2 regions of the Streptomyces sp. NPDC047043 genome follow, and region 1 is predicted to be linked to the other one. Evidence: predicted binding sites of a transcription regulator. Region 1 holds the regulator's gene; the other holds the start of a gene.
What was found. Region 1 encodes HrcA, which represses chaperone genes, less so after heat shock. Its sites were predicted from a motif close to TTNGCACTCNGNNNNNCNGAGTGCNAA; they were not measured.
Positions count from the first base shown of each region.

Region 1 (5,067 bases):
AACACCGGCGCCGTCATCGCAGGTCGCCCTTGGCGGACAACGCTGTCTTCGCGGCGTCGATTTCGGCGGCCAGCACCTCGACCAGCCGCCCGGCGGCCAGCTCGCGGGCCATACGGTGGCCCTGGCCTGCCCACAGCGCCATGCCCTGCGCGTCGCCGGACGCGGCGGCCTTCTTGCGGATCGGCGAGGTGATGTGGTGGACCTCGGGGTAGGCGGCCGGGGCATAGGGGCCGTGCTCGCGCATGAAGCGGTTGACCAGCCCGCGGGCCGGGCGGCCGGAGAACGCGCGCGTCAACTCCGTACGCGTGAAAAGGGGGTTGGTCAGCGCCTGCTTGTGGACGGCGTTGGCACCGGACTCCGGCGTCGCGAGGAACGCCGTGCCGAGCTGGGCCGCGCTCGCGCCCGCCGCAAGGGCCGCGGCGATCTGGCCGCCGCGCATGATGCCGCCCGCGGCGACGATCGGGATGGTCACGGTCTCGCGGACCTGGGCGATCAGGGAGAGCAGCCCGATGCCGGAGCCGTCGTTCTCCGGGAGGTCACGGTGCGTGCCCTGGTGGCCGCCGGCCTCGACGCCCTGCGCGATCACCGCGTCGGCGCCGGCCCGCTGCACGGCGAGGGCCTCCTCGGCGGTGGTCGCGGTGACCAGGGTGAAGGTTCCGGCACCGCGCAGGGCCTCGAGGATCTCGCGGCTCGGCACGCCGAAGTGGAAGGAGACCACCGGCACCGGGTTGTCCAGGAGCACGGCGAGCTTGGCGTCGTAGCCGTCGTCCCGGCCGCTGTCCGGGTCGCCGAGCTCGGCCTCGTACCAGGCGGCCTCGCCGGCCAGCTGGTGGGAGTAGATCTCGACGGCGCCGGGGTCGGCGTACTCGGGCTGCGGCATGAACAGGTTCACGCCGAAGGGGCGGCTCGTGATCCCCCGGAGCTGTTTGATCTCCTGATACATGCCGTCGGCCGTCTTGTACCCGGCGGCGAGGAACCCGAGCCCGCCGGCCTCGCACACGGCGGCGGCCAGATGCGGCACGGAGACACCGCCCGCCATGGGGGCCTGCACGATCGGATGAGGGAAGAGATCGGTCAGCGCGGAGGACATGACGGCATGTTGTCACGTCCTCCGAACAAGTCCGAATCCGGCCGTCCCCTTGGCACGTGCCTCAGGAATGAACGCGATTCAGCGACCTTTCACGGCTCGCGTCAGCGCCCGTTGAAGGCGTCCTTGAGCCGCGAGAACAGCCCTTGCTGCCCGGGCTGGAACTGTCCCTGGGGACGCTCCTCACCGCGCAGCTTGGCCAGCTCTCGCAGCAACCGCTCCTGCTCGGGGTCGAGCTTCGTCGGGGTCTGGACCTCGACATGGACGATCAGGTCGCCACGGCCGCCGCCGCGCAGGTGCGTGACGCCCCGGCCGTGCAGCGGGATCGACTGGCCGGACTGGGTGCCGGGCCGGATGTCGACCTCCTCCATGCCGTCCAGCGTCTCCAGCGGGACCTTGGTGCCGAGGGACGCCGCCGTCATCGGGATCGTCACCGTGCAGTGCAGGTCGTCGCCGCGCCGCTGGAACGTCGAGTGCGGCAGCTCGTGGATCTCGACGTACAGGTCACCGGCGGGCCCGCCACCGGGGCCGACCTCGCCCTCGCCGGCGAGCTGGATGCGGGTGCCGTTGTCGACACCGGCCGGGATCTTGACCGTGAGGGTACGACGGGACCGAACGCGGCCGTCGCCCGCGCACTCGGGGCACGGCGTCGGGACCACGGTGCCGAAGCCCTGGCACTGAGGGCACGGACGCGAGGTCATGACCTGGCCCAGGAAGGACCGCGTCACCTGCGACACCTCACCGCGGCCGCGGCACATGTCACACGTCTGGGCGGAGGTGCCCGGCGCCGCGCCCTCACCGTTGCAGGTGGAGCAGACGATCGCCGTGTCGACCTGGATGTCCTTCGTCGTACCGAAGGCCGCCTCGTCGAGCTCGATCTCCAGCCGGATCATCGCGTCCTGGCCCCGGCGCGTGCGCGACCGCGGGCCCCGCTGCGACGCCGTACCGAAGAACGCGTCCATGATGTCCGAGAAGTTCCCGAAGCCACCGGCCCCGAAGCCGCCCGCGCCACCGCCGCCCGCCTGGGACAGCGGGTCGCCGCCGAGGTCGTAGACCTGCTTCTTCTGCGGGTCGGAGAGCACCTCGTAAGCGGCGTTGATCTCCTTGAACCGCTCCTGGGTCTTCGGGTCCGGGTTGACGTCCGGGTGCAGCTCGCGCGCGAGCCGCCGGAAGGCCTTCTTGATCTCTTCCTGCGACGCGTCGCGGCGCACGCCGAGAACGGCGTAGTAGTCCGTGGCCACTTACGACTCCGCCAGGATCTGTCCGACGTACCGTGCCACTGCGCGTACCGCTCCCATCGTTCCCGGGTAATCCATGCGGGTCGGTCCGACCACGCCGAGCTTGGCGACTGCCTCGCCGCCCGAACCGTAGCCGACCGACACCACAGAAGTGGAGTTGAGTCCCTCATAGGCGTTCTCGTGCCCGATGCGCACCGTCATGCCCGAATCCCCCGCCTCGCCAAGCAACTTGAGGAGCACGACCTGCTCCTCGAGCGCCTCCAGGACGGGGCGGATGGTGAGGGGGAAGTCATGTCCGAAGCGGGTCAGATTGGCGGTGCCGCCGATCATCAGCCGCTCCTCGTTCTCCTCGACGAGTGTCTCCAGGAGAGTGGAGAGCACTGTCGAGACCGTACCCCGGTCCTCCACGTCGAAGCCCTCGGGCAGGTCCTCGACCAGCCGCGGAACGTCCGTGAAACGGCGGCCCGCGACCCGGCTGTTGAGCCGCGCCCGCAGGTCCGCGAGCGAGGCCTCGCCGAAGGGGGCCGGGCAGTCGACCATGCGCTGCTCGACCCGGCCGGTGTCGGTGATCAGCACGAGCATCACGCGCGCGGGGGCGAGCGAGAGCAGCTCCACGTGCCGCACGGTCGAGCGGGTCAGCGAGGGGTACTGGACGACGGCGACCTGCCGCGTGAGCTGCGCGAGCAGCCGCACCGTGCGGGCCACGACGTCGTCGAGGTCGACGGCGCCGTCGAGGAAGTTCTGGATGGCCCGGCGCTCGGGCGGGCTCATCGGCTTGACGCCGGCGAGCTTGTCGACGAACAGCCGGTAGCCCTTGTCGGTCGGGATGCGCCCGGCGCTGGTGTGCGGCTGGGCGATGTATCCCTCGTCCTCCAGGGCCGCCATGTCGTTGCGGACCGTCGCCGGGGACACCCCGAGGCTGTGCCGCTCGGTCAGGGCCTTCGACCCGACCGGCTCCTCGGTGCCGACGTAGTCCTGGACGATGGCGCGCAGGACCTGGAGCCGTCGTTCACTCAGCATCGCGCACACCTCCAGAAGTCGTCCCCTAGGCGCTCCGCCTGGCACTCTGTCCGTCCGAGTGCCAGCGTTCCCCGGCCCAGTGTACGGCTGTGGGGTACACCCGGGGCAAGGTCGGCCCCCGTTGACGGGGTCGTACAGCTAGCGTCGCGGTATGACGGTGACTTGGGAAGAGCTGGGGTGGGAGCGGCTGGCGGCGGGGGTCGGGCGGTGCCGTCTGCCCGGGTGGGACTGCACGGCGGGGCTGGTCGTCGGGGAGGGCACGGCGCTCTTGATCGACGCGGGGTCGAGCCTCGCGGAGGGCGCACGGGTGCGTACTCAGGCGCAGGAGCTCGCCGGTCACCGTGTGACTCATCTCGCGCTCACGCATCCCCACTTCGACCATGTCTTCGGGGCAGCGGCGTTCGCGGGCACGGAGGTGTACGGGGCGGTGGGCATGGACGCGGTGTTCGAGGCCCGGCACGCGCGCGAGGAACTGCGGGCGGACGCGGTGGGCAACGGTCTGGACGCGGATGTGGCGGAGGAGGCCGTGGACGCGCTGACGCCCCCGCGCCATCACGTCTCCGGCGAGTGGACGCTCGATCTGGGCGGCGGCCGGCAGGTGCTGCTGGCGAACGTGGGCCCGGGCCACACGGCGCACGATCTCGTCGTGCTCGTCCCCGGCACCCCGGAGGTCGTGTTCTGCGGCGATCTGGTGGAGGAGTCCGGCGAACCGCAGGCGGGCCCGGACGCCGTACCGTCGCACTGGCCGGCCGCGCTGGACCGGCTCCTGGACCTGGGTGGCGAGGACGCGCTGTACGTGCCCGGTCACGGAGCGGTGGTGGACGCGGGGTTCGTGAGACGGCAGCGGGACGAGCTGGCGGCCCGTTTCGGCGTGTCTCCGTGATCTGTACGACGTGAGGGGCGGGCTTCTCCTATCGTCATCCGAATGCGCCAGTACTCCGCCGATCTGACCCCGCCGTGGAAGAAGCCCAAGCCGGTCCCCGAAGTCCCGGCCGAGCCCGGTCTGGTGGTCGAGGAGCCCGGCACCGGTTTCTGCGGGGCGGTGATCCGCTGCGAGGCGGGCACGGTGACGCTGGAGGACCGCTTCGGCAAGCACCGGGTGTTCCCGATGGAGCCGCGGGGGTTCCTGCTGGAGGGCAGGGTGGTGACGCTCGTACGCCCGTCCTCGGGCCCTGTCCGCCCCACCCGTACGGCATCCGGTTCGGTGGCCGTCCCCGGCGCACGCGCGCGCGTGGCTCGCGCCGGGCGCATCTATGTCGAGGGGCGGCACGACGCCGAACTCGTCGAGCGGGTCTGGGGCGACGACCTGCGCATCGAGGGCGTGGTCGTGGAGTACCTGGAGGGCGTGGACGACCTGCCCTCGATCGTGGCCGACTTCGCGCCCGGCCCGGACGCCCGCCTCGGCGTCCTGGTGGACCACCTCGTCCCCGGCACGAAGGAGTGGCGCATCGCGGAGTCGGTGACGAGCGAGCACGCGCTGGTCGTCGGCCACCCGTACATCGACATCTGGGAAGCGGTGAAGCCGGCGACCCTGGGGATCGCGGGCTGGCCGCGGGTGCCGCACGGGCAGGACTGGAAGACGGGGGTGTGCCGGGCGCTGGGGTGGCCGGAGAACACCGGGGCCGCCTGGCAGGGGATCCTGTCGCGGGTGCGGTCCTACAAGGACCTGGAACCGGAACTCCTGGGCAGGGTCGAGGAGTTGATCGACTTCGTCACGGCTCC
Region 1 is NZ_JBEYVO010000018.1:158,375-163,441, forward strand. It holds gene ABZ880_RS27770 (16S rRNA (uracil(1498)-N(3))-methyltransferase) at 1-17, opposite strand, end outside; gene ABZ880_RS27775 (nitronate monooxygenase) at 14-1,090, opposite strand; gene dnaJ (molecular chaperone DnaJ) at 1,192-2,328, opposite strand; gene hrcA (heat-inducible transcriptional repressor HrcA) at 2,329-3,345, opposite strand; gene ABZ880_RS27790 (MBL fold metallo-hydrolase) at 3,497-4,228, shown strand; gene ABZ880_RS27795 (DUF3097 domain-containing protein) at 4,271-5,067, shown strand, end outside; gene ABZ880_RS27800 (hypothetical protein) at 5,058-5,067, opposite strand, start outside.

Region 2 (5,067 bases), on a different contig from region 1:
AAGGCGGGCCACGACGTCGTACGGCCGCAGAAGCCGAACACGATCGCCAAGTCGCTGGCGATCGGCAACCCGGCGGACGGTCCGTATGTCCTCGACATCGCGCGGCGTACGGGTGGTGCGGTGGAGGACGTCAACGACGAGCAGGTCGTCGACGCGATCAAGCTGCTTGCGCGGACCGAGGGCATCTTCGCGGAGACCGCCGGGGGTGTGACCGTCGGCGTGACGAAGAAGCTGATCGAGAACGGTCTGCTGGATCCGACGCTGACCACGGTCGTGCTGAACACCGGCGATGGGCTCAAGACGCTGGACGCGGTGGCCGGCACTGGGCTTACGGCGACCATCCGCCCCAACCTGGACTCGTTCCGTGAGGCTGGGCTCGCCTAGTCGTTTTCGTCTGCGGGCCGGTGGGGGCTGGTCGCGCCCACGTGGCGGTAGCCGCACATTCAACACAGCCCCGCGCCCCCGAAAGCCCGATACCTGACCCGGAGGTTCCATCGTGAGCGTCAACGTCCGCATCCCCACCATCCTGCGTACCTACACCGGTGGCCAGGCCGAGGTGACCGCCGAGGGTGGCACCCTCGCCGAGGTCATTGCCGACCTGGAGAAGAACCACACCGGGATCGCTGCCCGGGTTCTCGACGACCAGGGGAAGCTTCGCCGCTTCGTCAATGTGTACGTGAACGACGACGACGTGCGGTTCGAGCAGGGGCTGGAGACGGCGACTCCGGACGGTGCGGGCGTCTCGATCATCCCGGCCGTCGCCGGAGGCTGACGGAGCGTACCGGCCGCCCCGATTATTACCGTCGGTAACGCCGGTTACCAAGAGTTCACTGAATTGCCCCCTCCGTGAGAGAAGCGGAGGGGGCAATTCTGCATGGTTGAGCACGGTACAGTTGGGGAACCTGCTGCTTTCTGCATGCCGGATGCATATGAGTACTGACTTCGGATGCGATGAGAAGCAGCCAAAGTGTGCAGGTCTTTTGCGTCTTATGCTCCTTTTATGGGGCCCGACTTGCCCTGAATTCAGGCGAATTCTCCGTAAATTCCCGACCGGTCTTGCCCGGAATTCTCGTCCGATTGACCTGTTGCAGACGGCAGTTGGGCAGATACATTCAGCCGCGGTCGACGCGTTCCGGCGCACGCCCCCAACCGTGGGGGGTGAGGTCTGACCCGGATCCGCGAAGTGTGGATCTGTGCAAGGGCCAGTAATAGGGGAGTTAGGCATGGCTCAGGGCACCGTCAAGTGGTTCAACGCGGAGAAGGGGTACGGCTTCATCGCGGTCGACGGTGGTGCGGATGTTTTCGTCCACTACAGCGCGATTCAGATGGACGGCTACCGCACCCTGGAAGAGGGTCAGCGGGTCGATTTCGAGATCTCGCAGGGCCAGAAGGGGCCGCAGGCGGACATGGTCCGTCTGGCGACCAGCTGAAGCACGCGCCGGGTTAACTGCAGCGACGTTCTTCTTCGAGGGGCCCGCACCAGCAGGTGCGGGCCCCTCGGCATGTCCGGGGGCGGGTTGGGAGCCGAGCCCGGGGGTGGGCCCGGCCCGTGAGGGGCGCTTGCGCCCACCCGTCGCCCGACCACCACCCCTCAACGAGCCCGCTCCGCGGGCGCACCTTGCACTCGGGAGGGGCGAGTGCTAATCATTGGCGTTAGCACTCTGAAGGTGAGAGTGACAAAGAAGGACCGGGTCGGTGAGGCCCGCAGGCCGGGTGGGGCAAGGAACCACGAGGTGTGCGAGCCGTCCGTCGCGGGCGCGGGCGCGGTCCGAAGGAATCACCCCCAGTCCTGGAGGGACCACTTCACATGGCCAAGATCATCGCGTTCGACGAGGAGGCGCGGCGCGGCCTCGAGCGCGGCATGAACCAGCTCGCGGACGCCGTGAAGGTGACGCTCGGCCCCAAGGGCCGCAACGTCGTCCTCGAGAAGAAGTGGGGCGCCCCCACGATCACCAACGATGGTGTGTCCATCGCCAAGGAGATCGAGCTCGAGGACCCGTACGAGAAGATCGGCGCCGAGCTGGTCAAGGAAGTCGCCAAGAAGACGGACGACGTCGCCGGTGACGGTACGACCACCGCGACCGTTCTCGCCCAGGCCCTCGTGAAGGAAGGCCTGCGCAACGTAGCCGCCGGCGCCAACCCGATGGCCCTCAAGCGCGGTATCGAGAAGGCCGTCGAGGCCGTCTCCGGTGCCCTGCTCGAGCAGGCGAAGGATGTCGAGACCAAGGAGCAGATCGCTTCCACGGCCTCCATCTCCGCCGCCGACACCCAGATCGGCGAGCTCATCGCCGAGGCCATGGACAAGGTCGGCAAGGAAGGCGTCATCACCGTCGAGGAGTCCCAGACCTTCGGTCTGGAGCTGGAGCTCACCGAGGGTATGCGCTTCGACAAGGGCTACATCTCGGCGTACTTCGCCACCGACATGGAGCGTATGGAGGCCGTCCTCGACGACCCGTACATCCTGATCGCCAACTCCAAGATCTCCTCGGTCAAGGACCTGCTCCCGCTGCTGGAGAAGGTCATGCAGTCGGGCAAGCCGCTGCTGATCATCGCCGAGGACGTCGAGGGCGAGGCCCTGTCGACCCTGGTCGTCAACAAGATCCGCGGCACCTTCAAGTCCGTCGCCGTCAAGGCCCCGGGCTTCGGCGACCGCCGCAAGGCCATGCTCAACGACATCGCCATCCTCACCGGCGGCGAGGTCATCTCCGAGGAGGTCGGTCTCAAGCTCGAGAACACCTCCCTGGACCTCCTGGGCAAGGCCCGCAAGGTCGTCATCACCAAGGACGAGACCACCATCGTCGACGGTGCCGGCTCCTCGGACCAGGTCGCCGGCCGGGTGAACCAGATCCGCGCCGAGATCGAGAACAGCGACTCGGACTACGACCGCGAGAAGCTGCAGGAGCGCCTGGCGAAGCTCGCCGGCGGTGTCGCGGTCATCAAGGCCGGTGCCGCCACCGAGGTGGAGCTCAAGGAGCGCAAGCACCGCATCGAGGACGCCGTCCGCAACGCGAAGGCCGCCGTCGAGGAGGGCATCGTCGCCGGTGGTGGCGTCGCGCTCATCCAGGCGTCCACCGTCTTCGAGAAGCTGGACCTCGAGGGTGACGAGGCGACCGGCGCCCAGGCCGTGAAGCTCGCGCTCGAGGCCCCGCTGAAGCAGATCGCCGTCAACGCCGGCCTCGAGGGCGGTGTCGTGGTGGAGAAGGTGCGCAACCTGACCCCGGGCCACGGCCTGAACGCCGCGACCGGCGAGTACGTCGACCTGGTCAAGGAAGGCATCATCGACCCGGCGAAGGTCACGCGCTCTGCCCTGCAGAACGCCGCCTCCATCGCCGCGCTCTTCCTCACCACCGAGGCCGTCATCGCCGACAAGCCGGAGAAGGCCGCCGCGCCCGCCGGTGGCGGTATGCCGGGCGGTGACATGGACTTCTGATCGACCGGTTCGGTTGATCAACGTCCTTACCGAGGGCGGCACTTCCTGTCTGTCACAGACGGGGGGTGCCGCCCTCGGGCGTGTCCGGCCCGGCATGTGAGGCAGCGCATAGGCGGTTGCTTAAGAAGGTGCAACAATGCGTGTGCACATACCCCCCGGTTAACACTGCCTTCATGAGGAGTCCCCCAGGTGACCGTCACCACGCCCGCCTCCCGAGCGGCCCAGATCCTGTCCCGCCCGATCACGCTCGGCGGTCTCACCGTCCCGAACCGCATCGTGATGGCGCCGATGACCCGGATGTTCTCCCCGGGCGGCGTCCCCGGCGAGGACGTGCGCTCCTACTACGCGCGCCGTGCTGCCGCCGGTGTCGGGCTGATCGTCACCGAGGGCACGTACGTCGGCCATGACTCGGCCGGCAACAGCGACCGCGTACCGCGCTTCCACGGTGAGGAGCAGCTCGCGGGCTGGGCCAAGGTCGCCGAGGACGTGCACGCGGCGGGCGGCACGATCGTCCCGCAGCTGTGGCACATCGGCATGGTCCGCGAGCAGGGACAGGCGCCGTACGCCGACGCCCCCGCCGTCGGCCCCTCCGGCCTGGTGAACGCGGGCGCCGAGCCGACCGGCAAGGCGATGACCCAGCAGGACGTGGACGACGTCATCGGCGCGTTTGCGGAGGCCGCTGCCGCCGCCGAGCGCATCGGCTTCGACGGCGTGGAGCTGCACGGCGCCCACGGCTACCTCCTCGACCAGTTCCTGTGGGCGGGCACGAATCGCCGTACGGATGCCTACGGTGGTGACGCCGTCGGCCGCGTCACGTTCGCGGCGGAGATCGTCGCGGCGGTCCGTGAGGCGGTGTCTCCCGAGTTCCCGATCATCTTCCGTTACTCGCAGTGGAAGCAGCAGGAGTACACCGCGCGGCTCGCCGAGACCCCGGAGGAGCTGGAGGCGATCCTCACGCCGCTGGCCGCCGCCGGTGTCGACGTCTTCCACGCCTCCACCCGCCGTTACTGGCTGCCGGAGTTCGACGGTTCGGACCTGAACCTGGCCGGGTGGACCAAGAAGCTCACCGGCAAGCCGGTCATCACCGTCGGCTCGGTCGGCCTCGACGGTGACTTCCTCAAGGGCTTCCAGGGCGAAGGGGCGCCGGTCAAGGGCATCGACAACCTTCTCGACCGGCTGGAGGCGGATGAGTTCGACATGGTCGCGATCGGTCGGGCGCTGCTGCAGGATCCGGAGTGGGCGGCGAAGGTTCTTGCGGGGCGGGTGGATGAGCTGGCGCCGTATGACGCGGCAGCGCTGCGCTCGCTGAGCTGAAAATTGTGCGGGGCGGTGGGGGTTGCTGTCCCTGGGGGCTGCGCCCCCGGCCCCCCATCGGCCTTCGGCCTCGTCCTCAAACTCCCCCAGAGGGGGTATCCCCGGACGGGCTGGAGGGTGCCGGGCGGGTTGGATGAATGCGTACTGTGAGGCCATGCCTCACGTCTCCGCCCGTCTCGCCTCTCCCGCTGACATCGACTCCATCGTCTCCACTTTCACCAGCGCCTTCTTCCACGATCCGGTGTGGGGGTCCGCGTTCCCCGACGAGCGGCGGCGGGCCGCCCAGGCAGCCGTCATGTGGCGGGTCTACGTGACCTCCGCCC
Region 2 is NZ_JBEYVO010000042.1:87,512-92,578, reverse strand. It holds gene thrC (threonine synthase) at 1-384, shown strand, start outside; gene ABZ880_RS46395 (MoaD/ThiS family protein) at 497-772, shown strand; gene ABZ880_RS46390 (cold-shock protein) at 1,224-1,430, shown strand; gene groL (chaperonin GroEL) at 1,808-3,430, shown strand; gene ABZ880_RS46380 (NADH:flavin oxidoreductase) at 3,620-4,744, shown strand; gene ABZ880_RS46375 (GNAT family N-acetyltransferase) at 4,899-5,067, shown strand, end outside.
Region 2: groL (chaperonin GroEL) is a predicted target of HrcA. The motif match lies at 1,618-1,644, and genes of this name have one in related genera.